Regions from separate parts of the Serratia fonticola genome, predicted to be linked through region 3. Evidence: predicted binding sites of a transcription regulator. Region 3 holds the regulator's gene; each other region holds the start of a gene.
What was found. The regulator PurR, encoded in region 3, represses purine synthesis genes. The targets are predictions, from matches to a motif close to CANGCAAACGTTTGCNTG.

Region 1 (9,899 bases), 1.9 Mb from region 3:
CGCCGATTTCCACTGTGTTGGGCCAGCTATGCAGCTAATTCGCGGCATCCATAATATCCGGGCACGCCACCGTGGCTGTGTGCTCACCATCGGCAACTTTGACGGCGTCCATCGCGGTCACAAGGCGCTGTTGGGGCAGTTGAAGCAGGAAGGGCGACGCCTGGGGTTACCCGTCATCGTCATGATCTTTGAGCCACAACCGCTGGAACTGTTTGCCGCGGATAAGGCTCCGGCCCGCCTCACGCGTTTGCGTGACAAAGCCAAATACCTGGCGCAGGCCGGGGTTGATTACCTGTTGTGCGTCAAGTTTGATCCCCGTTTTGCCGCCCATACCGCTCAGGCATTCGTTGCCGAGCTGCTGGTCGAAAAGCTGGGGGTAAAATTCCTGATGGTGGGGGATGATTTCCGCTTTGGTGCTGGTCGCCAGGGGGACTTCCCGCTGTTAGAGCTTGCCGGGCAAGAATTCGGCTTTGAGGTGGTCAGCACACCAAGCTTCCGTGAAGGCGACCTGCGCATCAGCAGCACCGCCATCCGCAATGCGCTGCGTGATGATGATTTGCCACTGGCAGAAACCCTGCTGGGGCATCCTTACAGTATTTCCGGGCGCGTAGTGCATGGCGATGAACTGGGGCGAACCATTGGTTTCCCAACCGCCAACCTGCCGCTCAAACGCCTGGTTGCCCCGGTGAAAGGGGTGTATGCCGTTGATGTGTATGGCCTGGGCCCCGAGCCTTTGCCGGGCGTGGCCAATATCGGCACGCGCCCTACGGTGGCAGGCGTACGTCAGCAGTTGGAAGTGCATCTGCTGGACGTAACCATGGATCTTTACGGGCGCCACCTGGATGTGGTGCTGCGCGCAAAATTGCGCAATGAACAGCGTTTTGCTTCGCTCGATGCGCTAAAGCAGCAAATCGCCAATGATGTGGTGACGGCCCGGACGTTCTTCGGGCTACAGACACCGGCTTAATCTACGAACCGAAACGAGATCGAGAATCTAATGAGTGACTACAAGAATACCCTGAACTTGCCGGAAACAGGGTTCCCGATGCGTGGCGATCTCGCCAAGCGTGAACCTGGCATGCTCGCACGTTGGTATGAACAGGATCTGTACGGGATCATTCGTGCCGCCAAAAAGGGCAAGAAATCCTTCATTCTGCATGACGGCCCTCCGTATGCGAATGGCAGCATTCACATTGGTCACTCGGTAAACAAGATCCTCAAAGACATTATTATCAAGTCAAAAGGGATGGCTGGCTTTGATTCGCCTTATGTTCCAGGCTGGGACTGTCACGGTCTGCCTATCGAACTGAAGGTTGAGCAACTGTATGGCAAACCGGGTGAGAAACTGACGCCGGCAGAGTTCCGCCAGAAATGCCGTGAATATGCTGCCGAGCAGGTTGAAGGCCAGAAGAAAGACTTTATCCGTCTGGGGGTTCTGGGTGACTGGGATCATCCGTACCTGACCATGAATTTTAAAACCGAAGCCAACATCATCCGTGCGTTGGGCAAGATCATCAGCAATGGTCATCTGCTCAAAGGCGCCAAGCCGGTGCACTGGTGTACGGACTGCGGTTCTTCCCTGGCGGAAGCGGAAGTTGAATATTACGACAAAACCTCGCCATCCATCGACGTCGCGTTCCACGCGGTTGATGCGGCGGCGGTGGCCAGCAAGTTTGGCGTAACCAACGTGAATGGTCCGGTGTCACTGGTGATCTGGACGACCACACCGTGGACGCTGCCTGCCAACCGTGCGATCTCGCTGAACGCAGAATTCGCCTATCAGTTAGTGCAGATCGACGGCCAGTGCGTGATCCTGGCAGCCGATCTGGTGGAAAGCGTGATGAAGCGCGCAGGCATCACTTCCTGGGCAGTGCTGGGCGACTGTAAGGGCAGCGATCTGGAACTGATGCGCTTTACCCATCCGTTTATGGGCTTTGACGTGCCGGCGATCCTGGGCGATCACGTTACGCTGGATGCCGGTACCGGTGCCGTACATACCGCACCTGGCCACGGCCCGGATGACTTCGTGATCGGCCAGAAATACGGCCTGGAAGTCGCCAACCCGGTTGGCCCGAACGGCTGCTACCTGACCGGCACCTATCCAACGCTGGACGGTAAATTCGTGTTCAAGGCCAACGATCTGATCGTTGAGCTGCTGCGTGAGAAAGGCGCTTTGTTGCACGTGGAAAAACTGCAACACAGCTATCCGTGCTGCTGGCGCCACAAAACGCCGATCATCTTCCGTGCCACGCCGCAATGGTTTATCAGCATGGATCAAAAGGGCCTGCGCAAGCAGTCGCTGGAAGAGATCAAGGGCGTACAGTGGATCCCGGATTGGGGCCAGGCGCGTATTGAAACCATGGTGGCTAACCGCCCAGACTGGTGTATCTCACGTCAGCGTACCTGGGGTGTTCCAATGTCCCTGTTCGTGCACAAAGACACTGAGCAGCTTCACCCACGCAGCGTAGAGCTGATGGAAGAAGTGGCCAAGCGTGTTGAGCAGGACGGGATCCAGGCCTGGTGGGATCTGGACGCTGCCGATATCCTCGGTGCCGAAGCGGCCGATTATGTGAAAGTGCCAGATACGCTGGACGTTTGGTTCGACTCAGGTTCAACCCATTCTTCCGTGGTTGACGTGCGTCCAGAATTCAACGGCCACTCTGCCGATATGTATCTGGAAGGTTCCGACCAACATCGTGGCTGGTTCATGTCATCACTGATGATTTCGACCGCCATGAAGGGCAAAGCGCCTTACAAAGAAGTGCTGACCCACGGCTTTACCGTCGATGGTCAGGGCCGCAAAATGTCCAAGTCAATCGGCAACACCGTCAGCCCGCAGGACGTTATGAACAAGCTGGGTGGCGACATTCTGCGTCTGTGGGTCGCGTCTACCGACTACACCGGCGAGATTGCGGTTTCCGACGAAATCCTCAAGCGTGCTGCCGATTCTTATCGCCGCATCCGTAATACCGCGCGTTTCCTGCTGGCCAACCTGAACGGGTTTGATCCGAGCACTGACTGCGTGGCCCCGGAAGAGATGGTGGTGCTGGATCGCTGGGCCGTAGGTCGTGCAATGGCCGCGCAACAGGATATCGAGCAGGCCTATGCCAACTACGATTTCCACGAAGTGGTGCAGCGTCTGATGCAGTTCTGCTCGGTAGAAATGGGTTCCTTCTATCTGGACATCATTAAAGACCGTCAGTACACCGCGAAAAGCGACAGCGTTGCCCGCCGCAGCTGCCAGACCGCTCTGTTCCACATTGCAGAAGCGCTGGTACGTTGGATGGCACCGATCATGTCGTTTACCGCCGATGAAATCTGGGCCTTCCTGCCAGGTGAGCGCACGCAGTACGTGTTTACCGAAGAGTGGTATGACGGTCTGTTCGGTCTGGCGGCAGGCGAAGGCATGAACGATGCGTTCTGGGCCGATCTGCTGAAAGTGCGTGGCGAAGTGAACAAGGTGCTGGAGCAGGCGCGTGCAGACAAGCACATTGGCGGTTCGTTGGAGGCGGCGGTTACGCTGTACGCCGATAGCGATCTGGCAGCGCGTCTGAACAGCCTGCAAGACGAGCTGCGCTTTGTGTTGCTGACCTCATCGGCCAGCGTAGCACCGTTTGCGGATGCTCCGGCAGATGCGCAGCAAAGCGAACTGTTGAAAGGGCTGAAAATTGCGTTCAGCAAAGCGGATGGTGAGAAGTGCCCGCGCTGCTGGCATTACACCACCGATGTCGGCCAGGTGGCGGAGCACGCAGAACTTTGCGGCCGCTGTGTGACCAACGTAGCCGGTGACGGCGAAAAACGTAACTTTGCTTGAGAACACGCGCCTGATGAGTAGACCGATAAGTTCGACCGGCTTGCGCTGGTTATGGTTGGTAGTGGTGGTGCTGGCGCTGGATTTTTTCAGCAAACAGTGGATCCTGAGTAACTTCGTGCTGGGCCAGACCCAGCCGTTGTTCCCGTCAATCAACCTGTACTACGCGCGTAACTACGGCGCGGCGTTCAGTTTCCTGGCGGATCACGGTGGCTGGCAGCGCTGGTTCTTTGCCGGTATTGCGATCGCCATCGTGGTGGTGCTGCTGGTGATGATGTATCGCAGCAGTGCCCAGCAGAAGCTGAACAATATCGCCTATGCCTTTATTATCGGCGGTGCGCTCGGCAACCTGTTTGATCGTCTGTGGCATGGCTTTGTGGTCGATTTCATCGACTTTTATATCGGCAACTGGCATTACCCGACCTTCAATCTGGCGGACAGCTTTATCTGCGTCGGTGCCGCCATGATCGTGCTGGAAGGGTTCTTGCCAGCGAAGAAAAGCGTCAACAGCGAAGGTAAGTGATATGACGGCTCAGGTTAACGGCAACAGCGCAGTGCTGGTGCATTTTACGCTGAAACTGGCAGATGGAACGACGGCGGAATCCACCCAGGGCAACGGCAAACCAGCGCTGTTCCGCCTGGGCGATGGCAGCCTGTCTGCTCCGCTGGAACAGCAGCTGATCGGTCTGCGGGCTGGGGACAAGTGTGCGTTTACCCTGCAACCGGAAGCTGCGTTCGGTGCGGAGAACCCGGATCTCATCCAGTTCTTCTCACGCCGCGACTTCAACGAAACAGGCGTGCCGGATGTCGGCACCATCATGTTGTTTACCGCCATCGACGGCAGTGAAATGCCTGGTGTGGTGCGTGAAGTGGCGGAAGATTCGATCACCGTTGATTTCAATCATCCGTTGGCGGGGCATCCGGTGACCTTCGATATCGAAGTGCTGGAGATCGACCCGCAGCAGGAGGAAGCGCATGCAAATATTGCTGGCTAATCCACGTGGCTTCTGCGCCGGGGTTGATCGTGCGATCAGCATCGTAGAACGTGCGCTGGAGATTTATGGCGCGCCGATTTACGTCCGTCACGAAGTGGTACATAACCGCTACGTGGTCGAAAGCCTGCGTGAGCGCGGTGCGGTATTTATCGAAGAGATCGCGGAAGTGCCGGATGGCTCGATCCTGATCTTCTCTGCCCACGGTGTTTCACAGGCAGTTCGTGCCGAGGCCAAGGCCCGGGATCTGACCATGCTGTTTGATGCTACCTGTCCGTTGGTGACCAAGGTGCATATGGAAGTGGCCCGTGCCAGCCGTAAGGGCACCGAAGCGATCCTGATTGGCCACGCCGGGCATCCGGAAGTGGAAGGCACCATGGGCCAGTACAGTAACCCTCAAGGGGGCATGTACCTGGTTGAGTCGCCGGAAGATGTCTGGCAATTGCAGGTAAAGAACGAGCATAACCTGTGCTTTATGACCCAGACTACCTTATCGGTGGACGATACTTCCGACGTGATCGATGCGTTGCGTAAGCGCTTCCCGGATATTATCGGGCCGCGCAAGGACGATATCTGCTATGCCACCACCAACCGTCAGGAAGCGGTGCGCAGCTTGGCAGGTGATGCCGATGTGGTGCTGGTGGTGGGGTCGAAGAACTCCTCCAACTCCAACCGCCTGGCCGAGCTTGCCCAGCGTGTGGGGAAACCGGCCTATCTGATCGACTCGGCGGCGGACATTCAGGAATCCTGGTTGAAAGATGCGAGCAACATTGGCGTCACCGCTGGAGCCTCTGCGCCGGACGTGCTGGTTCAGGACGTCATCAGCCGCTTGAAAGCTTTGGGCGGCAAGGACGTGCAGGAGCTTAGCGGCCGTGAAGAGAACATCGTGTTTGAAGTGCCGAAAGAACTGCGCATGGATATCAAGCAGATCGACTGATGGTTTTTCTTACCCCAGGCTTGAGTGTTGCTACGTAGGGACGCTGCATGCTGCGTCCGTTAAGAGTCTGCAACATTACCACTTTGTCATCTATTTGAACGGGGAGCTTTCATGCTCCCCGTTTTGCATTTTAACTAGCTGTAATTACTGGTGTAACAGGTAGGAGCCATACAGAACGCCGACACGCCGTAAACCCATCCCTGGGGGCTCGAATCGCGCATCCATGCGCTCAACGGTCGGCTAACCTGTATGACTCCCCTCTGCTTTGGGCTTTATGTGTCGCGATAATAACAGCCGCTATTTAACTTGCAGAAACCCCCTTTACGCCATTCATCGTAATGCATAAATAGTGCATGATTATGTAAAACCAGACAGTTGCCGCTAATCGGGTAATTGTTAATCAATTGACAGCGTTACTGATAACATACCGGGCATATCATAATTTTCTAATCCGCAAAAAAATCCTCTGGCAGTGGTAAGGTGAGAAAGTTACCCTGAACCTATAGCCGAGGATCGGCTTTTGACCATAAAAGAGAGCGAAGTATGACTGATTCACAAATCCGCATCGCGATTGCGGGTTCCGGTGGCCGCATGGGGCGCCAATTGATCCAGGCCGTGCAACAGGCACAGGGTGTGGTATTGGGGGCAGCGTTGGAGCGCCCGGGTTCTAGCCTGGTTGGCACCGATGCCGGCGAACTGGCTGGCGTTGGTGCATTGGGCGTCACCGTCAGCGATAACCTGGAAAAGGTTGTCAGCGATTTCGATATCCTGATCGACTTCACCCGCCCGGAAGGCACCCTGGCCCATCTGGCGTTTTGCGTGGCCCACGGCAAAGCCATGGTGATCGGCACCACCGGTTTTGATGATGCAGGTAAAGCGGCGATCCAGGACGCGGCACAGCAGATTGGCATCGTGTTTGCCGCCAACTTCAGCGTGGGCGTCAACGTGGTGCTCAAGCTGCTGGAAAAAGCGGCCAAGGTCATGGGCGATTATACCGATATTGAAATTGTGGAAGCTCACCACCGCCACAAGGTAGATGCCCCTTCAGGAACGGCGTTAGCCATGGGCGAGGCGATTGCCGGTGCCTTGGGACGTGATTTGAAAGAGTGCGCGGTTTACGAGCGCGTGGGTTATACCGGCGAGCGCGATCCAAAGAGCATCGGCTTTGCCACCATTCGTGCCGGGGATATTGTGGGTGAACATACCGCCATGTTTGCCGATATTGGCGAGCGGGTAGAGATCACCCATAAAGCCTCAAGCCGGATGACGTTTGCCAATGGCGCGGTGCGTGCCGCATCCTGGATCTCAAACCAGCATAACGGGCTGTTTGATATGCGTGACGTGCTCGGTTTAGACCAGTTATAATTTTAATGAACACCATCGTGATGTGGTTGTGTTGATCATAATGATATGATAATCGGACAATAATTTTATTGTCCTTTTTTTTAACATCAAAAATGAAGCTTACGATTAGTTTTAATTGTGTAGCTATTATTTTTATATGTTATCCAGTCTATTTCCTGTTTTTACTGCCATCTTTATTGCTCCTCGCATCGATTTTAGCTGTTTTAAGCCATTTTTTCTGTCACTGTGTCTCGCAACCGTTTACTCGGTCAAGTTTGCTGGTGTTTTTGTGCCTGTGACCCCCTTTAAACCCTGAGGGCAGCAAAAATAATGGAAAAAATGGCGCTTTATCTAGACAAGCGGGACGCTCATCATTAAAATGCGCCCAATTTGCCAAAAATTGGCCTTGAGGGCGGTTTTTGCATTGATTTAGGGCGTGAAATCTGAATTAATATGCAAATATTGTGATTGATTATTCCTCGGAGGGTGTTTTGATTAAGTCAGCGCTATTGGTTCTGGAAGACGGAACCCAATTCCACGGTCGGGCCATCGGGGCAGAAGGTACGGCAGTGGGGGAAGTGGTCTTCAATACCTCGATGACCGGCTATCAAGAAATCCTCACTGATCCTTCCTACTCCCGCCAGATCGTTACTCTTACTTATCCTCATATCGGCAATGTCGGCACCAATGATTCCGACGCAGAATCCTCCGCTGTTCATGCTCAAGGCCTTGTCATCCGCGACCTGCCACTGATTGCCAGCAACTACCGCAACGAAATGGGCCTGGCCGATTACCTCAAGCGTCACAACATTGTGGCGATTGCCGATATCGATACCCGCAAGCTGACCCGCCTGCTGCGTGAGAAAGGCGCACAGAACGGCTGCATCATCGCGGGCGACCTCACCGATGCCGAGCTGGCGCTGCAAAAAGCCAAGGCTTTCCCTGGCCTGAAAGGCATGGATCTGGCGAAAGAGGTCACCACCAAAGAGGCTTACGCCTGGCAACAGGGGAGCTGGACGCTGGAAGGCGATTTACCGGAGGCTAAGCCTGCGGGCGAACTGCCTTACCATGTAGTGGCCTACGATTACGGCGCCAAGCGTAACATTCTGCGCATGCTGGTGGATCGCGGCTGCCGCCTCACCGTGGTGCCAGCGCAAACCCCTGCGGAAGACGTGCTGAAAATGAATCCGGACGGCATCTTCCTGTCCAACGGCCCTGGAGATCCGGAGCCATGCGATTACGCCATTACCGCCATCAAACGCTTCCTGGAAACCGATATCCCGGTATTTGGTATCTGCCTGGGCCACCAACTGTTGGCGCTGGCCAGCGGTGCCAAAACCATGAAGATGAAGCTTGGCCACCACGGCGGTAACCACCCGGTGAAGGATCTGGATAACAATACCGTGATGATCACCGCGCAGAACCATGGCTTTGCCGTAGATGAAAATAATCTGCCGAGCACGTTGCGCGTCACGCATAAATCCCTGTTCGACCACACGGTGCAGGGCATCCATCGTACCGATAAAGCCGCGTTCAGCTTCCAGGGCCACCCAGAAGCCAGCCCAGGCCCGCACGATGCCGCGCCGCTGTTCGATCACTTTATCGAACTGATTGAGACTTACCGTACCAACGCCAAATAATCAGGAGCCAGAAAAGCCATGCCAAAACGTACAGATATAAAAAGCATCCTGATCCTCGGCGCTGGCCCGATCGTTATCGGCCAGGCGTGTGAATTTGACTACTCTGGTGCCCAGGCGTGTAAGGCGCTGCGTGAAGAAGGTTACCGCGTTGTACTGGTCAACTCGAACCCGGCCACCATCATGACCGACCCGGAAATGGCCGATGCCACCTACATCGAGCCGATCCATTGGGAAGTGGTGCGTAAAATCATCGAGAAAGAGCGCCCGGATGCGGTGCTGCCAACCATGGGTGGGCAAACCGCGCTGAACTGTGCGTTGGAGCTGGAACGTCAGGGCGTACTGGCCGAGTTCGGCGTCACCATGATCGGCGCTACCGCCGATGCCATCGACAAAGCCGAAGACCGCCGCCGTTTCGATATCGCCATGAAGAAAATTGGCCTGGATACGGCGCGTTCCGGCATCGCCCATAATATGGAAGAAGCGTTGGCGGTGGCCGCCGATGTGGGCTTCCCATGCATTATCCGCCCGTCATTTACCATGGGCGGCACCGGTGGCGGTATCGCCTATAACCGCGAAGAGTTCGAAGAGATCTGCGAGCGCGGTCTGGATCTGTCCCCGACCAAAGAGCTGCTGATTGACGAATCGCTGATCGGCTGGAAAGAGTACGAGATGGAGGTGGTGCGCGATAAGAATGACAACTGCATCATCGTCTGCTCGATCGAAAACATCGATGCGATGGGTATCCATACCGGTGACTCTATCACGGTGGCTCCAGCGCAAACGCTGACCGACAAAGAATACCAAATCATGCGTAACGCCTCGATGGCGGTACTGCGTGAGATCGGGGTGGAAACCGGCGGCTCCAACGTGCAGTTCTCGGTGAACCCGAAAACCGGCCGCCTGATCGTGATTGAAATGAACCCACGCGTATCCCGTTCATCGGCGCTGGCTTCGAAAGCGACCGGCTTCCCGATTGCCAAGATCGCCGCCAAGCTGGCGGTGGGTTACACCCTCGATGAGCTGATGAATGACATCACCGGTGGCCGTACGCCAGCCTCCTTTGAGCCGTCCATCGACTATGTCGTCACCAAGATCCCGCGCTTCAACTTCGAGAAGTTTGCCGGTGCCAACGATCGCCTGACCACCCAGATGAAGTCGGTCGGCGAAGTGATGGC
Region 2 (9,899 bases), 520 kb from region 3:
AACATCTGCGTGATGTGCTGCGCCTGTCGGAAGATCCGAAACGGCCAGAGCGCAAGATCCAGTTCTTTATCGCGGTCTATCAGCATCTGCGCGAGCGTATCCGTCAGGATATTATCCGCACTGACGATCCGGTCGAAGCTATCGAACAGATGGAGATCGAACTGGGCCGTCTGACCGAAGAGCTGACCGCGCGCGAACAGAAACTGGCGATCAGTTCGAAGAGCGTGGCGAACATTATCCGCAAGACTATTCAGCGCGAGCAGAACCGTATCCGGATGCTTAACCAGGGGCTGCAAGCGGTTTCCTTCGGTCAGGTGAAGAGCGTGCGGTTGAACGTCAACGTACGGGAAGCGCATGCCACCTTGCTGGATGTGCTCTCTGAGCAGCAGGAACAGCATCAGGATCTGTTTAACAGCAACCGTCTGACCTTCTCGGAAGCGTTGGCTAAGCTGTATCAGCGCCTGAACCCGCAGATCGATATGGGCCAGCGCACGCCACAAACTATCGGTGAAGAGCTGCTGGATTACCGTAACTATCTGGAGCTGGAAGTGGAAGTCTTCCGTGGCTCCGACGGCTGGCTGCGTGCAGAAAGTGGCGCGTTGTCTACCGGGGAAGCGATCGGTACCGGCATGTCAATTCTGGTCATGGTGGTGCAGAGCTGGGAAGAGGAATCACGCCGCCTGCGGGGTAAAGATATTTCACCTTGCCGCCTACTGTTCCTTGATGAAGCCGCGCGTCTGGATGCCAAATCCATCGCCACGCTGTTTGAGCTGTGCGATCGTCTGGAGATGCAGTTGATTATCGCCGCGCCAGAAAACATCAGCCCGGAAAAAGGGACCACCTATAAACTGGTGCGTAAAGTGTTCCAGAACCATGAGCATGTGCACGTGGTTGGCCTGCGTGGGTTCGCCAGCGAACAACCGGCTTTAAACTCGGTGGCAGAAGAATCGCCACAAAGCTAAAATAAATGCCCTATAAATCTGAAAATAGCCGCCTGAAGGTGGCTATTTTTTTGCATGACGAGGATGATAGGCGTGTTTTTTTGCCGGTGGTAAGCTGGGATGAAACGGTTATTTACGGCGCTGAGAGCAAAAGCGCCGTTCTGTTTGTATACTGAAACTAATAATAGTCTGTGCGGTATTTTTGTGAGCCTACAGGGGGCAAGGGATGTTGCTTAAAAATGGAAACTCAGTACGACGTCTGGCATTGAGTTGCGCGATAGCGTGTGGTTTTGCCGTGTCGTTTTCCGCATGGGCAACTGTACCGGCGTTACCGGTGGCGTCATCGTCATCGGGAATGTCCGTGGCACAAAGTCGTGCCGAACTGCTGGCGGCATTGCCGAAAAGCGTTGTGCCGTATTATCTCTCCACTTTGGCACCGCTGTACGCCGCCAACCAGATGCAGCCTATGTGGCAAGATCGGGAAGCGGTACAGCAATTTCAACAGCAACTGGCTGAGTTGGCCATTTCTGGCGTACAGCCGCAGTTTACTCAATGGGTAAAACTGCTGACCGATCCGCTCATCACCGATATGGCACGTGATATTGTGCTGTCGGATGCGATGCTGGGTTATTTGCAGTTTGTCTCCTCAATCGGGGCCAACGGCAACAACTGGCTGTACAGCAATGTACCTTACAAGCTGAAGGTGCCAGCGAATACGGTGATCAACCAGTGGCAGCTCTCGATACATCAGGGCAAAACGCTGGCGTATATTAATTCGTTGGCCCCGCAGCACCCTCAGTACGCCAAAATGCATTTGGCGCTGCGCGAAATGCTGGCGGCTGGGCGCCCGTGGCCACAAATGACCAATGGCGCAAGCCTGCGTCCAGGTCAGCTCAGCGACGATATTCCCGCACTGCGCGATATTCTGGCGCGTACCGGAATGCTAATCGCCACTCCGGCGGTAGCATCTGCTTCGCCTGAGCCTCAAGTCACCAACGCCAGCGCGACGACTCCGGCGGCGGATGACGATCTGTCGGTGGATGAAGAGAAGGATCGTGCTACCGCAGTGGCTGTCGTTAGCCCGGGCGCGGCATCGATCAAAGATCTTGCTCCCTCTCCAGAAGCGACAGCGCAGGTACAACCGGCCAGTCCGGTTTCGGTAACGGATAATCGTTACACCGAAGATCTGGTGGAAGGAGTCAAACGCTTCCAAACCTGGCAAGGGCTGACGCCTGATGGCGTTATCGGTGCCCGGACGCGTGAATGGCTGAACGTTTCGCCGCAAACTCGTGCTTCACTGCTGGCGTTGAACATCCAGCGCCTGCGCATTCTGCCAGGGCACGTTGATACCGGCATTATGGTCAACATCCCTAACTACTCGCTCACCTACTATCTGAATGGTAATGAAGTGTTATCTTCGCGGGTGATTGTTGGCCGTCCGAGCCGCAAAACGCCATTGATGAGCAGCGCGCTGAATAACGTGGTGGTCAACCCGCCGTGGAACGTGCCAACCAAGCTGATCCGTGAAGATATCGTGCCTAAGGCCATGCATGATGCCAGCTACTTCCAGAAACACGGTTACCGTGTATTCTCTGGCTGGAGCAACGATGCGCAAGTGATCGATCCGGCAATGATTGACTGGACTGTGGTTTCACCACGCAACTTCCCTTACCGCATCCAGCAGGCACCGGGGAGCAGCAACTCGTTAGGGCGTTTCAAATTCAACATGCCGAGCTCGGATGCCATCTATCTGCATGACACCCCGAACCACGGCCTGTTCCAGAAGGATATCCGGGCGTTAAGCTCTGGCTGTGTGCGCGTTAACAAGGCTTCCGATTTGGCCAATATGTTGTTGCAGGATGCGGGTTGGAACAACGCGCGTGTTTCCTCCACGCTGAAAGGCGGCAATACGACGTATGTGAACATCCGCCAGAACATCCCGGTGCAGCTGTATTACCTGACGGCCTGGGTCTCTGATGATGGTAAGCCACAGTTCCGCACAGATATTTACAATTATGATGCGACAGTGAGATCGGGTGCACAAATTTTGGCTCAGGCCGAAAAATTGATGCAATAAATGCAGTAATTCTAGATAAATAACGGTCTGAATGTCTGGCCAGTAGCAGGCTCTGTTTTTTGTGAGCACTGGTAAACCACAGCGTATCGCGGGTTGACTCCGCATACGCTGGCGGTTATGGTTCGGGCAGTGCGCAGTTTTGTGCATATATTTTGACATTCTTGCCGGGTTTAAAAGAGTCATGGACAAAATTGATCATCATCGCCGTAAATGGTTGGCGTTAGGTAGCGCCGCCGTGGGTATCGCGCTGCTCCCAGGGCAAGCGTTTGCCAGTCTTTCTACCGCTCGCCCACGTATTCTGTTGTTGAACAACCTCAATACTGGCGAATCCATCAAGGCCGAGTTCTTCAACGGTAAAGGTTACAATAAAGAAGAATTGGCGCGCCTGAACCATATCTTCCGTGACTATCGGGCCAATAAGGTCAAGAGCATTGATCCGGCTCTGTTTGATCATCTCTATCGCCTACAGGTGATGCTGGGCACCAGCAAACCGGTACAGCTGATTTCCGGCTACCGTTCAATGGCGACCAACACCGAAATGCGTGCGCACAGCCGTGGCGTGGCCAAGCAAAGCTACCACACCAAAGGCCAGGCGATGGATTTCCATATCGAAGGGATCCAACTGAGTAATATCCGTAAGGCCGCGCTAAAAATGCGTGCTGGCGGGGTAGGCTATTATCCACGTAGTAACTTTGTGCACATCGATACCGGCCCGGTGCGGACCTGGTAATCATTGTGCATCATGATCGCTGAATGGCACCCGCCCCTTGGGCGTGGTGCCGTTGTCGTTGGAGCTTTATGAAATACCATATTATCCCCGTTACGGCGTTCAGTCAGAACTGTACGCTCATCTGGTGCGACGTGACCAAACAGGCGGCGCTGGTCGATCCTGGTGGCGATCCGGAAAAACTTAAGGCCGCCATTGCCGAAAAGGGCGTGCAGATCAGCCAGATTTTGCTGACGCACGGCCATCTCGATCACGTAGGCGCAGCGGCAGAAATGGCCGAACATTATCAGGTGCCAATCTATGGCCCGGATAAGGAGGATGCCTTCTGGCTTGAAGGTTTGCCAGCACAGAGCCGTATGTTTGGCCTGGATGAATGCGCCGCTCTAACGCCGACCAAATGGCTGGAAGAGGGGGATAAAGTGCAGGTGGGCGAAATGTCGCTGAACGTACTGCATTGCCCTGGTCATACGCCTGGTCATATCGTTTTTATCAACGAACAGGCGCGTTTGGCATTAGTGGGTGACGTGTTGTTCAACGGTGGCGTTGGCCGCAGCGATTTCCCGCGCGGTGACCATCAGGCGCTAATCGCTTCAATCCGTAACAAATTACTGCCTCAGGGCGATGATATGGCGTTTATTCCAGGACATGGGCCGATGTCTACCTTTGGCCATGAACGTCAAACCAACCCGTTCCTGCGCGAAGAGCCAGCCATCTGGTAGAGCTCTCCCATACAAAACAACAAAGGGGCGCATATGCGCCCCTTTTCAATGCTAAATCCGCTTACAGCACGGCAACGATGGCTTCGCACAGCGGCGCCATATTGTCCGGCGTCATCCCCGCCACGTTAACGCGGCCGGAGTTAACGGCATACACGCCAAATTCATCACGCAGACGCAGAACCTGTTCTTTGGTCAGGCCGCTGAAAGAGAACATGCCGTTCTGGTTGATGATGAAGCTGAAATCCTGCTCCGCCCCTTTTTCCTGCAGGGTATTAACGAACAGCTGGCGCATACGGTGAATGCGCTGGCGCATGTCAGTCAGCTCTTGTTCCCAAATGGCGCGCAGCGCCGGGTTACCCAAGATGGTGGCAACTACGGCCGCACCGTGTGACGGCGGGTTCGAGTAGTTGGCACGGATTGCGGCTTTCACCTGGCTGAAGGCACGCTCGGCGGTTTCTGCATCGGCAGCTACCACGGTGCAGGCACCAACACGTTCGTTATACAGACCGAAGTTCTTCGAGTAGGAGCTGGCAACGATCAGTTCCTGATGTTTGGCAGCAAAGATACGCAGACCCTGTGCATCTTCTTCCAGGCCCTTGGCGAAGCCTTGGTAGGCGAAGTCGAACAGCGGCAACCAGCCCTTGGCTACGGACAACTCAGCCAACTGAGCCCATTGTGCTTCGGTTGGATCGATACCGGTAGGGTTATGGCAGCAGCCGTGGAATAGCACCACGTCGCCGGCCTGAGCCTGGTTCAGGCTGGTGAGCAGACCGTCAAAGTCCAGCGCATGGTTGGCGGCGTCGTAATAGTTGTATTCCAACACTTCCAGGCCAACGGCACCAAAGACGTTTTTATGGTTTGGCCAGCTTGGGTTGCTGACCCAGATACGCTTGGCGCTGGTCTGGTTGGCAATAAAGTCGGCCGCGACACGCAGGGCACCGGTACCACCAGGGGTTTGCGCGGTACGGGCACGCTTGTCGGCAATGATTGGGCTCTGCTTGCCGAACAATAGCTCTTGCGTGCAGCTGGCAAATTCAGGAATACCTTCAATACCCAGGTAGTTTTTGGTGGTCTCATTTTCCAGCAGATACTGCTCAGCTTTCTTGACGCTGGTCAGCACCGGCGTTTTGCCAGTTTCGTCTTTATAGACGCCAATACCCAGGTTGATTTTATTCTCACGCTTGTCGGCGCGGAAAATGTCGGTCAGACCCAGAATCGGATCGGCAGGTGCAGCGGTGATTTTTTCAAACATGTCAGATGCTTCCATGGCCTAGAGTTAAGCAGACAGAAACATCAGGGTAGCGCCAGTTATCGTCTTTGCCAACCGTTTGCGAGAAAAACACCTCGATCTTGTGACGGCGGCAGATTCAGCACAAAAAATGACGGGGAAGGGCAGATTGGCAGAATAAAAAATGGCGTAAAGCGCTAAAAACAAAAACAGGGCCGAAGCCCTGTTTTTTTAACTTAGCTGACGACGAACCGTCATCAAGTGCAACAACTTAGAACTGGTAAACCAGACCGGTAGCTACGATGTTGTCAGTAGCGATGTTGTTAGCACGAGTAAAGTCGTTTTCGTCCAGCAGGTTGATTTTGTAATCAACGTAGGTAGACATGTTTTTGTTGAAGTAGTAAGTCGCACCTACGTCAACGTATTTAACCAGGTCAGCGTCGCCGCCGCCGAAGTTACTACCGTTTGCGTTACGACCAGCCAGGTTTTTACCTTTAGACTGCAGGTAAGCGATGGATGGACGCAAGCCGAAATCGAACTGGTACTGAGCTACCACTTCAAAGTTCTGAGTTTTGTTAGCGATGGTGAAATCTGATTCGCCGTATGGAGTCATGTTGCGGGTTTCTGCATACATGGTTGCCAGGTAGACGTTGTTGGCGTCGTATTTAGCACCAACGGTCCATGCTTCAGCGTCTTTACCACCAGCAGTAGACAGATTGGTTTGAGCGTCAGTACGGTCAGAACCAGAGTAGGCAGCACCTACGCTAACGCCTGAATCCAGGATTGCGTAAGTAGAGGACACACCCCAACCGTCACCGTTTTGTTTCTTCAGGTCACGCTTGTCGTTTTCGTTCTTGCCTTGGTACTGCACAGCGAAGTTCAGGCCATCAACCATACCGAAGAAGTTGTTGTTACGGTAAGTAGCAACACCGTTGGTACGGCCAGTCATGAAGTTGTCGGTAGTGGTGTAAGTATCGCCACCGAATTCTGGCAGCATATCTGTCCAGCCTTCAACGTCATACACTACGCCGTAGTTACGACCGTAGTCGAATGAACCGTAGTCAGCAAATTTCAGACCCGCGAAGCCCAGACGAGTTTTAGTACCTTCGGTACCTTGTGACTCAGCGTGGTTAGCTTGCACGTTGTATTCCCACTGACCGTAACCGGTCAGTTGGTCAGTAATCTGGGTTTCACCTTTGAAGCCAAAACGCACGTATGACTGGTCGCCATCGTTGCCTTTGTCGTTAGAGAAGTAGTGCAGACCGTCAACTTTACCGTACAGATCCAGTTTGTTGCCGTCTTTGTTGTAGATCTCAGCTGCGTTGGCTGCACCAGCTGCTAACAGAGCTGGGATCACTACTGCAAGAATGTTGCGCTTCATCATCATTATTACCCTCATTGGTTTTATTCGGACACCTTGCCACTGCCGCCAATAATTCTTTTGGAACTATTGTTGATAGATTGGTGTCGTCCTGTGTCTGCACGCAGTGTTCCATTCACGGGCAGGTTTATCTAGAACGAAAATGCTACCAATGTCGCAATCTGGTTTCAGAAAGAAACGATGTGTAACAATTTGTGTATTTTAGGGAACTTTGTGATGTAGGTCAATAATCAAAAATGCGAAAGGCCAGCTAAGCTGGCCTTTATTATGTAAAAAAAATGTTTAAATTATGCTGGGTTTTATGACTTAGAAGCTGGCGTTACGTGGCGTTCTTGGGAACGGGATCACGTCACGGACGTTCTGCACCCCGGTCACATAGGCGATTAAACGCTCAAAACCTAAGCCAAAACCAGAATGTGGCACGGTGCCATAGCGGCGCAGGTCACGATACCACCAATAATCTTCTTTATTGAGGCCCATCTCTGCCAGACGCTGATCCAGCACATCCAGACGCTCTTCACGCTGTGAACCACCGATGATTTCACCAATGCCCGGCGCTAGCACGTCCATCGCCGCGACGGTTTTGCCATCTTCATTCATGCGCATATAGAAGGCTTTGATATCTTTCGGGTAGTTTTTCACAACTACCGGAGCCTTGAAGTGTTGCTCGGCCAAATAGCGCTCGTGTTCAGACGACAGATCGATACCCCAGGAAACCGGGTTCTCGAAGGTCTGGCCGGAAGCAATCAGGATCTCGACCGCTTCGGTGTAGTCCACTTGGGCGAAATCGGAAGAGACAAAGCGCTTCAGACGGTCGATGGCATCTTTATCTACCCGCTCAGCAAAGAATTGCAGATCGTCGGCACGTTCATCCAGCACCGCCTGGAAGACATACTTCAGCATGCTTTCGGCCAGCCCGGCAATGTCGTCCAGGGAAGCAAAGGCGACTTCCGGTTCGATCATCCAGAATTCCGCCAGGTGACGGCTGGTGTTCGAGTTCTCGGCACGGAAGGTGGGGCCAAAGGTATAAATTTTTGACAGTGCACAGGCGTAGGTTTCGCCGTTCAACTGGCCGGATACGGTCAGGAAGGCTTCTTTACCGAAGAAATCCTGGCTGAAATCGACGGCACCTTTATCAGTACGTGGCAGGTTTTCCATATCCAGCGTGGAGACGCGGAACATTTCACCGGCACCTTCGGTATCAGAGGCGGTGATCAGCGGGGTGGAAACCCAGAAATAACCGTTCTCGTGGAAGTAGCGGTGGATCGCCTGTGCCAAGGTGTGGCGAACGCGGGCAACCGCGCCAATCAGGTTGGTGCGTGGGCGCAGGTGGGCAACTTCGCGCAGGTATTCGATGCTGTGGCGTTTGGCCGCCATTGGATAGGTGTCAGGATCGTCAACCCAACCCACCACCTTGATGGCTGTGGCCTGCAGTTCGAAGCTCTGGCCTTCACCCGGCGAAGGTACCACGGTACCGGTCACTTCAATGGAACAGCCGGTGGTCAGGCGTAACACTTCGTCCTGATAATTCGGCAGAGAATCATTAACGACGGCCTGTAACGGATTAAAGCAGGAGCCGTCATAAACGGCGAGGAAGGAGATACCAGCTTTAGAATCTCTCCGGGTACGTACCCAACCGCGCACGGTGACTTCACTGTCAACCGCAGCACGACCTTGCAGTACGTCGACTACAGGCACTACGCTCATAGATTTCTCTCTTATAAGTTTTTCAGAAATAGCCTAACAACCCAAGAATTTGGGGATATTGCTATGTTACTTGCCGCGTTGCAGAGCACAAGTAGAAATCATCAGAATGGGACAAGATTTATTACAGTGAGGTAAAAAAACAGGAGGTATATAAAGGAAGAGAGGGATCGCTGGCGAGAAATGCCCACACGTTTGCATCACCAATTGGCTCCTGTTCCTTAACGCAGCTCCGTACAGCTCCCTCTCCCAGTGGGAGAGGGTTGGAGTGAAGGGATGCCTTAACTGGCTTTCTTCACCAGCGGCAGATCGAAGGCTTTGCGCAGCGCTTTGACAAACGCAGGGTCCTGGCAGATGGTTTTGCCTGGGCTATCGGACAGTTTGGCCACCGGCTTGCCTTTACACTCGACCAGCTTGATCACGATATTCAACGGCTTGACGCCGGGGATATTGCAGGTCAGACGCGTACCGATGCCGAACGCCAGGTTGATACGCCGATCAAAGTGGCGATACAGCGCCAACGCCTTATCCAGATCCAGATTGTCTGAAAACACCAGCGTCTTGCTCATGGGATCGATGCCCAATTGCTGGTAATGGGCAATGGCTTTTTCACCCCATTCGATCGGATCGCCAGAGTCGTGGCGCAATCCTTGATAACGCTGGGCAAACTGTTTGCCGAAATCACGCAGGAACGCATCCATGGTGATACAGTCGGTAAGTGCAATGCCGAGCTGATCGGGATATTCATCCAGCCAGGCCTGCAAGGCGGCACGTTGGCTGTTGGCCAGCACCGGGCTAATCTGTTGATGAGCCTGGAACCATTCATGGGCTTGCGTGCCAACCGGGATCAGATCCAGCCGATGCGCCAAATCGTAGTTACTGGTGCCAACCAGATAGGGGAATTCGTTTTTCAACGTGCTGACAATGGCCTGTTGCACCTCGCGGGAGAAGCGGCGACGGCTGCCAAAGTCCATCAGCTTGAAGCGTGAGATATCAATATCCCCGCTCAGTTGCTTGAACTGCGCCAGGTTCTGGCGCAACTGGCTAATTGCCATCTCTGGCGTGGCCTGTGGCGAACGGTGGCGGTGCACTACTTCGCTGATCACGGCCAACAACGGCACT
Region 3 (9,899 bases):
AACCTCAACCCCACGTGCGTTGGAAACCAACGAAATCCCGGGGATCGTCAACGATTTCCGCCAGGCTGCTGCCAACTCGCGTGAGGCCGGTTTTGACTATATTGAACTGCACGCCGCGCACGGTTACCTGCTGCACCAGTTTATGTCTCCGGCGTCCAACCAACGTACCGACCAATACGGTGGCAGCATTGAAAACCGTACCCGTCTGACGCTGGAAGTGGTCGATGCCAGCATTGCCGAAATCGGTGCCGATCGCGTTGGTATCCGTATCTCACCGTTGGGCCCGTTCAATGGCTTGGACAACGGCGAAGATCAGGAAGAAGCGGCGCTGTATCTGATCGAAGAGCTGAATAAACGCGGTATCGCCTACCTGCATATTTCCGAGCCGGATTGGGCCGGTGGCAAGCCTTACTCAACCGCCTTCCGCGATGCAGTAAGAGCACACTTCCAAGGCGTGATTATTGGCGCGGGTGCCTATACGGCGGAGAAAGCGGAAGAGTTGATCGCCCAAGGCTTTATTGATGCCGTCGCCTTTGGTCGCAGCTATATCGCCAACCCAGATCTGGTGGAACGCTTTAAACAGCAGGCTCCACTCAACGAGCAGCGTGCCGATTTCTTCTACGGCGGCGGTGCCGAGGGTTATACAGATTACCCGACACTGTAAAGCTCAGCTAAATAGGTGCGCTTAATACCGCGACGCCTCAAGGCTGAGCCGGGTGGGAGCCATACAGGTTAGCCGACCGTTGAGCGCATGGATGCGCGATACGAGCCTCCATGGATGGATCCACGGCGTGTCGGCGTTCTGTATGGCTCCCGCCTGCTGCACTATTATCCGCAGCTATTTTTTGTTTGTGACAACGTAACCTACCCCATCACCAACCGCACGCGTTGAATTGCCTTATGCGACAAGGCTATACTGTCTGACGCTGTTCAAGTCACCTGCCGTCAGCCGCGGCATATCCAATCAGAGGAAATTATGCGCTTACTCCATACCATGCTCCGTGTCGGCGATCTGCAACGCTCCATCGACTTCTATACCAAGGTATTAGGCATGCGCTTACTGCGTACCAGCGAAAACACCGAGTACAAATACTCGTTGGCCTTCGTGGGTTATAGCGATGAAAGCGAAGGCTCGGTCATCGAGCTGACCTATAACTGGGGCGTAGACAGCTACGACATGGGCTCCGCATTTGGTCATCTGGCACTGGGCGTCGATGATGTAGCAGCCACCTGCGACAACATCCGTCAGGCCGGTGGCAAAGTCACCCGCGAAGCCGGCCCAGTCAAGGGCGGTACCACCGTGATTGCCTTCGTCGAAGATCCGGACGGTTACAAGATTGAACTGATCGAGAACAAGCACGCAGGTCACGGCCTCGGTAACTGAGGTTTCTCCAGGGCGCACCCTGCGCCCTGCTTTCTATCTCCGCTGCACCAAGACAAGAAATTTGTCATAATGCGCGCTGAATTCGCTAAAGATAAGAAACTGATGGCCGAAAAAAGTGATCTTAACGCCCTGAGTGGCCGTTTCCGTGGGTTTTATCCCGTTGTTATTGATGTGGAAACCGCTGGGTTTCATGCTCAGACCGATGCGCTGCTAGAGATTGCCGCCGTCACGCTGAAAATGGATGAAAATGGTTGGTTGCAGCAAGATGAAACACTGCATTTTCATGTAGAGCCGTTTGAAGGGGCGAACCTGCAACCGGAAGCGCTGGCCTTCAACGGTATCGATCCACATAACCCACTGCGTGGTGCAGTGAGTGAATATGATGCGCTGCATGCGATTTTCAAAGCCGTACGTAAAGGCCTTAAGGATCAGGGGTGTAACCGGGCAATCATCGTGGCGCATAATGCCAATTTTGATCACAGCTTCCTGATGGCTGCCGCCGAACGTGCCAGCCTGAAGCGCAACCCGTTCCATCCTTTCGCCACCTTTGATACCGCTGCGCTTAGCGGGCTGGTATTGGGGCAGACGGTGCTGGCTAAAGCCTGTATTGCCGCTGGCATGCCGTTTGACAGCAGCCAGGCGCACTCAGCCCTGTATGATACCCAGCAAACCGCCCAACTGTTCTGTGAACTGGTTAACCGCTGGAAACGTCTCGGTGGCTGGCCGATTGCCAACGTTGAATCGCAATAGCTTGCTGGCAAACTGACAGACATAAAAAAATCGGGCGGCACTGTTAAAGGTGCCGCCCGATTTTATTTGGTAAAAACCTGCGCCATTAAGGCTGCTGGTCTTCCTGATCTTTATACTTCTCGGCCGTTTCTTTGATCAACGGCTGCAGTTCACCGCGCTGGTACATCTCGATGATGATATCGCAGCCGCCAACCAGTTCACCATCGACCCACAGCTGCGGGAAGGTTGGCCAGTTTGCGTACTTTGGCAGCTCGGCGCGGATGTCCGGGTTTTGCAGAATATCAACATAGGCAAAACGTTCGCCACAGGCTGAAAGCGCCTGCACGGCCTGAGCAGAGAAACCGCAGCTTGGCAATTTCGGTGAGCCTTTCATATACAGCAGGATCGGGTTGGCAGAAATTTGCTGCTGAATTTTTTCAATCGTCGTCATTATTGCTTCCTCAAGCCACATCATGGCTACAACATGCATCACACTGGCTATTGTAGCGGCAGGACCGGTGCCAAGAAAACGCCATCTTTTGCAGGGACATTCTCTGATTGCCTTAGCAAAAGCGGCGGACACACCGAACCGGTTAAAACATGGCCCCAGAATAACATTTTTAATCGGGACGTTTCACTATTATATTTGCCCTGCCCAATGCCGGAGAGCAATAAGCCAACCACATGATCTCTGTCGCTTTTTTAGGCGCCAGGCGTTTGATTTTGCAACAAAAAAAATGCCATTAACGTTTTCTCACAATATGGATTAGTATTTATGAGATCCACGCTGTTTTATAGGGTGAATTTCGGGAATACTGTGACTCATTCGATTTCTGTTTCGGAGCCAAGGTTGGTAATGTCGATATGCGGTTAATTATTACACTTTTTGTGCTGCTATTTACGCAGCTCTTCTTCAATTTGGCGCACGCTGCGCCACAGGCACGTGTTTCTGCCGAGCAGCGCAAGAGTCACGTTAATGAAGCCCGGCCAGACGACCGCAAGAAAAAGAAAGCGGTGAAAGCCAATAAAAAAGTGAAGGCAGCCACCCCTCCGAAAACGCTAAAAACCAAACCAGCAACCTTAAAGACCGCCAAAAAAACCACCAGCGTTAAAACCAAAAGCCAGGCAACCAAAACGGCCAAGCTAAAAGTAACTCCGCCTAAAAAAGGCTATAAAAAAGGTTATGGTCGCCATCGTGAAGAAGGCAAAGCTACGGCAAAATTAGCTGGCCGCGAAAAGCCGTTAAAACTTTCCGCCGCTCACAAAAAACGTTATCAGCACGCCAAGCAGACCGCCATGGCCAAGCTGATGGGGCAAATGGGTAAACCCTACCGCTGGGGTGGGTCTTCACCTGGTACAGGCTTCGACTGCAGCGGGCTGATTTATTACGCGTACAAAGACGTGGTGAAAATCAAAATGCCGCGTACCGCCAACGAAATGTACCACCTGCGTGATGCAGCGCCGATCAAGCGTAATGAGCTGGAGAAAGGCGATCTGGTGTTCTTCCGCATCAACAACCGTGGCACCGCCGATCACGTTGGAGTCTATCTTGGTAACGGTAAGTTCATCCAGTCACCGCGCACCGGTGAAGAAATTCGCATCAGTCAGTTGGATAACGACTATTGGCAGAACCATTACATTGGTGCCCGCCGCGTAGTGACCCCTACCACCATCCGTTAACCTTTCACGGCTGAGCCAACTGCTCGGCCGTGCTCTCAATCTCCCGCTGCAACTTTAAACAATCAGTCACTTGGCACACTTTGGATGTTCTTTTCCCCCCGAAAGTTGTTAAGATTAATAACCATAACAAAAGTGGTGCAATTGCGTTTTTCCGCCCTCGGCCCCTTAGGCCTGCAGCGTCGGAGAGGCGTATTGTCTATAAAAGGAGAAAGCAATGTCGTTTGAATTACCTGCATTACCATATGAGAAAAACGCTCTCGAACCGCACATTTCCGCAGAAACGCTGGAATACCACTATGGCAAGCACCATAACACCTACGTGGTTAACCTGAACAATCTGGTGAAAGGCAGCGAGTTCGAAGGCAAATCCCTGGTCGAGATCGTCAAGACCTCCACCGGCGGCGTGTTCAATAACGCCGCTCAGGTCTGGAACCACACCTTCTATTGGCACTGCTTATCACCGCAAGGTGGTGGCGAGCCAACGGGCGCAGTGGCAGAGGCCATCAATAAGTCATTCGGCTCCTTCGCCGCCTTTAAAGAGCAATTCACCGATGCCGCCGTGAAAAACTTCGGCGCGGGCTGGACTTGGCTGGTGAAAAAAGCGGACGGTAGTCTGGCGATCGTCAGCACCTCAAATGCGGCAACCCCGCTGACCGGCGCAGACGTTCCGTTATTGACCGTTGACGTGTGGGAGCATGCTTACTACATCGACTACCGCAATGCGCGGCCAAAGTACCTGGAAAACTTCTGGGCGTTGGTGAACTGGGCGTTCGTGGCAGAAAACCTGGCTTAACGGCGGGTGACTAGCTAATAATAAGGCGCGGCATCAAGCTGCGCCTTTGTTTTTCTGCTGCGGATCAGTTCAATGCGGCAATAAAACTGAAAGCAATAATCATTGCCAAGGCACCCACGGTGGTGAGTAATGACATCTTCAAATCGGTATCCATATACAACTCCCTCTCAGATTGGCTTTTCAAGAGCATAAGCCACACAGTTTATACGTCAAATCATTTTCCCACAGTTCGTGATTAAAATCTTGTTATGCTTTCCCCGCTGATAATTACCGATTAGCTCTTCCACTTTTCTTCAATATGCGACAAAATCCGCAGTTCACAACTGCGTACCGATAAACTGCCCCTCCCTGTTCAAGCGATTTACGACTTCAGCACTAAAAACTCAGTTTTCGCTTATCTGGGAAAGGATCTACGTAGGCAAACGATTAACATCATACTTACATGCTGTAACATGTGGGTTTAGGAGTCATTTTTTACATGGCAACGATTAAAGATGTGGCCAAACGCGCTGGCGTTTCTACCACTACCGTATCGCACGTTATCAATAAAACGCGTTTCGTCGCCGAAGATACCAAAACGGCCGTTTGGGCCGCCATCAAAGAGCTGCACTATTCACCCAGCGCCGTCGCCCGCAGCCTCAAGGTCAATCACACCAAATCGATCGGTTTGCTCGCCACCTCGAGCGAGGCCCCCTATTTTGCCGAAGTGATCGAAGCGGTAGAAAACAGCTGCTACAGCAAAGGCTATACCCTGATCTTGTGTAACTCGCACAATAATCTGGATAAACAGCAAGCCTATCTAGCGATGCTGGCGCAAAAGCGCGTCGATGGCCTGCTGGTGATGTGCTCAGAATATCCAGATCAGCTACTGGGCATGCTGGAAGATTACCGTAATATTCCCATGGTAGTGATGGATTGGGGTACCGCACGCGGAGACTTCACCGATACCATTATCGACAATGCCTTCGAGGGCGGTTACCTGGCAGGCCGCTACCTGATCGAACGTGGCCACCGGGACATCGGTGCAATTCCTGGTCAACTGGCGCGTAATACCGGTGGAGGTCGCCACCAGGGCTTTCTGAAAGCCATGAAGGAAGCCAACATCGAAGTGCGCGAAGAATGGATCGTGCAGGGGGATTTCGAGCCTGAATCTGGCTACAAAGCCATGCATCAGATCCTGTCGCAAAAGCATCGTCCAACCGCCGTTTTCTGTGGCGGCGATATTATGGCCATGGGGGCGATCTGTGCCGCCGATGAGCTGGGGTTGCGTGTACCGCAGGATATCTCGGTTATTGGCTACGACAACGTGCGTAATGCCCGCTACTTCACCCCGGCGCTGACCACCATTCACCAGCCGAAAGAGCGACTGGGCGAAATGGCCTTTACCATGCTGTTGGATCGCATCATCAGCAAGCGTGAAGAATCGCAGGTGATTGAAGTGCATCCAAAACTCATCGAGCGCCGCTCAGTCGCCGATGGTCCTTTTGTCGATTACCGCCGCTAAATACTGTGCCTTAACCCCATATTTCTCCGTAGGGGCGCCGCATGCTGCGCCCGATTCCCCCCCGGGTCCTCTTCACTGAGCCATTCCTGATTGAGCGTTTCGCTATCGCCCAGATAGTCCAGCAGCCAGGCCATGGCCGGAGACTGGGCGTTTTGCTGCCAGGTCAGGCAGCAAGCGCTGGGCGGGAAAGGCTCATGCAGTGTCAACACCACCAGTTCGCCACTTTGCACCAACGGCAATACGCGATGTGCAGGCACCATGCCCACACACAGCCCGGCACGCAAACAATCTACCGCCGAAACCCAGTCCGGCACGGTCAGCCGCCGCTGGTTGTCCAGCGACCAGGTCACCCGCTTGGGTAAATTGCGCGAAGTATCTTCCAACAGCAACGAGGGATAGGGCCGTAGCTGATCGTCGCGCAGCTTTCCTTGCAAGGCGGCGAGCGGATGTTTAGCATGTACTACGCAGAGCCAATTCATAAAGCCCATATCGCGAAAGGCAAAACCGCCACCCACCGGCACCGCCCGCGTTGCACCAATGGCCATCTCCGCTCGGCCATCGACTAGCGCATCCCATACGCCGTTGAATACTTCCGGCTGCACTATCAGTTCCACGTCGGGGAAATGGCGATAAAAATCCAGCACCAGTTGGCGGCTGCGCTGAGGTTTGACGATCAGATCGACCGCAATCCGCAGTTGCCCGCGCCAACCGTTGGCCACCTGCTGGCACTGTCGTCGGGTATCGAGCATTTTTTTGATAACAACCCGCGCCTCCTTAACAAATAGCGCCCCCGCTGGCGTCAGTTCCACATCGCGGTGACGGCGTTCAAACAGCGGTACCGCCAGCCATTGCTCCAGTTGGCGTACCGTATAGCTCACCGCAGAAGGAACTCGGTGCAACTCCTGTGCCGCCGCGCTGAAACTGCCGGTCCGCGCTACCGCATCTACCACATCGAGTGAATATTCAGACCACATATGTTTGCCTTCAAATTTTTTAACAGCATCTTGCAAATATTACCGTTTCACAAGCAGAGATCCAGCCGTATACACTTGCCGGCGCTTCAAAACCTGCGACAACATAATTTTAACGAGAAATAGCAATGCGAAATTTTGGATTTATGTTCTACCTGGCCGGCCTGAGCATGTTGGGCTATCTGGCTACCGATATGTACCTGCCCGCCTTTGGGGCAATGCAGCAGGATCTGCAAATCTCCGCTGGGGCGATCAGCGCCAGCCTGAGTATCTTCCTGGCAGGCTTTGCCTTTGCCCAGTTGCTGTGGGGGCCGCTGTCCGACCGTATTGGCCGTAAGCCCGTGTTATTGATTGGCCTGGCGCTGTTCGCCGTCGGCTGCCTCGGTATGCTTTGGGTCGAGAACGTGGCACAACTGTGGTCACTGCGCTTTATTCAAGCCATTGGCGTGTGTTCCGCCGCCGTCACCTGGCAGGCGATCGTGGTCGATCGCTACCGCGATGGCAAAGCCAACCGCGTTTTTGCCTCCATTATGCCGCTGGTTGCCCTCTCTCCAGCGCTGGCCCCGCTGCTGGGCGCCTGGTTGCTCAACCATATGGGATGGCGGGCCATCTTCGCCGTGCTGCTGGGGATCACTGCCCTGCTGCTGATCCCCACCTTACTGCTGAAAGACCGCAGCAGACTGGTACCTTCCGCCGATAAAAAGCCCAGCCTTGGCTTTATGCAGATCTTGAAATCCCCGGTCTTCAGCGGCAACGTGATGGTTTTTGCCGCCTGTTCTGCCGGTTTCTTTGCCTGGCTGACGGGCTCCCCCTTTATCCTTGGCGATATGGGGTATAGCCCCAATGATATTGGCCTGAGTTATGTGCCACAAACGCTGGCTTTCTTATTAGGAGGTTACAGCTGCCGTAGCGCCTTAAATCGCATTTCTGGCAAAACCTTGCTGCCATGGCTGTTGGTAGCTTATGGCATCAGCATGGTAGCGCTGTATCTGATTGCCACCCTGAGCGAACCGACGCTGACCACTCTGCTGATCCCGTTCTGCTTTATGGCGTTAGTAAACGGTGCCAGCTATCCTATTTTAGTGGCCAATGCGTTGATGCCCTTCCCCAACAACAGTGGCAAAGCTGCTGCGCTGCAAAACACGCTACAATTGGGTTTATGTTTTATCGCCAGCCTGTTGGTTTCGGCATTTATCGCCCAACCGCTGTTAGCCACGGCTACCGTAATGGTTGCTACCGTATTTTTAGCGGCCTTGGGCTATCTGATCCAGCGTGGGAAAGGAACGGATGAAACTCAGGTAACACGGCAGGAGCATGCCGACTCCGTATCATAATTACCTATGTAAATAGTCACTTAATGAAAATTCTTGCCGAGCGCGATTTGCAGTTGAGTCTACGCCTCGGCAAGCCTATACTCAAAAACGACCTTTTAGAATAACAGTTATACTAAGATCTTATTGCAGCAACTGCTGCGTACGTGGATGGCATCACACTTTATTTAAGGTTGCATTTACCCGCGTCCTTTGACGCAGGGAGTCTCTTAAATTTCCTCTGTTCAAGTCGGATTTCAGACACCACGGTGAATTTTTACCGTAGGTATACGTATGTCCCTGTAGAAATTGTCTACGCTAAATTCTGCAGGATCATAAGTCAGAAGAAGGTGATGGAGAAGCTATGAGTTCATCGTGTATAGAAGATCTGAGCATCCAGGATAACCATTGGTATCGTATCGCTCATGAAATGCTTAGCATGGCCGGCATTGAAATCAATGGTTCACGCCCTTTCGATATTCAGATCAATAATCCCAATTTCTTTAAACGCGTACTGCAAGACGGCTCTCTGGGGCTGGGCGAAAGCTATATGGACGGTTGGTGGGAGTGCGAACGGCTGGACATATTTTTTCAGCGGGTTGTCGCAGCTGGCCTGGAAAAGAAACTGCCCCACCACCTGAAGGATATCTTGCGTATTGCCGCCGCCCGCCTGACCAATCTGCAATCCCAAAAACGTGCCTGGATCGTTGGCAAAGAGCATTACGATCTGGGTAACGATTTGTTTACCCAGATGCTGGATCCCTATATGCAATATTCCTGCGGCTATTGGCAACAGGCCACGACGTTGGAAGAAGCGCAAGAGGCCAAGCTACGGCTAATTTGCGAAAAACTGCACCTGCGGCCCGGTATGCGGGTATTGGATATCGGCTGTGGCTGGGGCGGTCTGTCTGCTTATGCGGCCAAGCACTACGGCGTTTCCATGGTGGGGGTCACCATCTCCGCCGAACAGCAGAAAATGGCGCAAGAGCGCTGTGCCGGGCTGGACGTGGAAATTCTGCTGCAGGATTACCGCGATCTCCACCAGCAGTTTGACCGCATCGTCTCGGTCGGCATGTTCGAACACGTTGGGCCGAAGAACTACCGAACCTATTTCGAGGTGGTGGAACGTAATTTAAAACCTGATGGCATTTTCCTGTTGCATACCATAGGGTCCAACGAGACCGATATGAACGTTGATCCGTGGATCAATAAATACATCTTCCCCAACGGCTGCCTGCCGTCGGTGAAACATATTGCCCAGGCCAGCGAAGGCCGTTTCGTCATGGAAGATTGGCATAATATCGGCGCAGATTACGATCGCACCCTGATGGCCTGGTATGAACGTTTCAAACAGAGCTGGCCACAGCTGGCATCGCGCTATTCCGAACGTTTTGAAAGGATGTTCAGTTATTACCTTAATGCCTGCGCAGGAGCGTTCCGCGCTCGCGATATTCAACTTTGGCAGGTGGTATTCAGCCCTAAAGGCGTCGAAGGCGGTCTGCGAGTTCCCCGCTAAAATCCTTTACCC

Region 1: the regulator PurR is predicted to act here: its motif matches at 7,335-7,352, upstream of carA (glutamine-hydrolyzing carbamoyl-phosphate synthase small subunit).
Region 2: the regulator PurR is predicted to act here: its motif matches at 5,782-5,799, upstream of WN53_RS17915 (amino acid aminotransferase).

The regions. Positions count from the first base shown of each region.
Region 1 covers NZ_CP011254.1:2,642,322-2,652,220, forward strand. The annotation lists gene ribF (bifunctional riboflavin kinase/FAD synthetase) at 29-967, shown strand; gene ileS (isoleucine--tRNA ligase) at 998-3,814, shown strand; gene lspA (signal peptidase II) at 3,828-4,334, shown strand; gene fkpB (FKBP-type peptidyl-prolyl cis-trans isomerase) at 4,336-4,806, shown strand; gene ispH (4-hydroxy-3-methylbut-2-enyl diphosphate reductase) at 4,787-5,740, shown strand; gene dapB (4-hydroxy-tetrahydrodipicolinate reductase) at 6,284-7,105, shown strand; gene carA (glutamine-hydrolyzing carbamoyl-phosphate synthase small subunit) at 7,576-8,724, shown strand; gene carB (carbamoyl-phosphate synthase large subunit) at 8,743-9,899, shown strand, end outside.
Region 2 covers NZ_CP011254.1:4,024,537-4,034,435, forward strand. The annotation lists gene mukB (chromosome partition protein MukB) at 1-962, shown strand, start outside; gene ldtD (L,D-transpeptidase) at 1,168-3,018, shown strand; gene mepK (peptidoglycan L,D-endopeptidase MepK) at 3,200-3,748, shown strand; gene WN53_RS17910 (MBL fold metallo-hydrolase) at 3,817-4,464, shown strand; gene WN53_RS17915 (amino acid aminotransferase) at 4,526-5,716, opposite strand; gene ompC (porin OmpC) at 5,964-7,076, opposite strand; gene asnS (asparagine--tRNA ligase) at 7,380-8,780, opposite strand; gene pncB (nicotinate phosphoribosyltransferase) at 9,059-9,899, opposite strand, start outside.
Region 3 covers NZ_CP011254.1:4,547,279-4,557,177, reverse strand. The annotation lists gene nemA (alkene reductase) at 1-664, shown strand, start outside; gene gloA (lactoylglutathione lyase) at 977-1,384, shown strand; gene rnt (ribonuclease T) at 1,454-2,134, shown strand; gene WN53_RS20180 (Grx4 family monothiol glutaredoxin) at 2,220-2,567, opposite strand; gene WN53_RS20175 (C40 family peptidase) at 2,978-3,793, shown strand; gene sodB (superoxide dismutase [Fe]) at 4,008-4,586, shown strand; gene cydH (cytochrome bd-I oxidase subunit CydH) at 4,651-4,740, opposite strand; gene purR (HTH-type transcriptional repressor PurR) at 5,065-6,090, shown strand; gene punR (DNA-binding transcriptional activator PunR) at 6,087-7,064, opposite strand; gene punC (purine nucleoside transporter PunC) at 7,190-8,395, shown strand; gene cfa (cyclopropane fatty acyl phospholipid synthase) at 8,736-9,887, shown strand.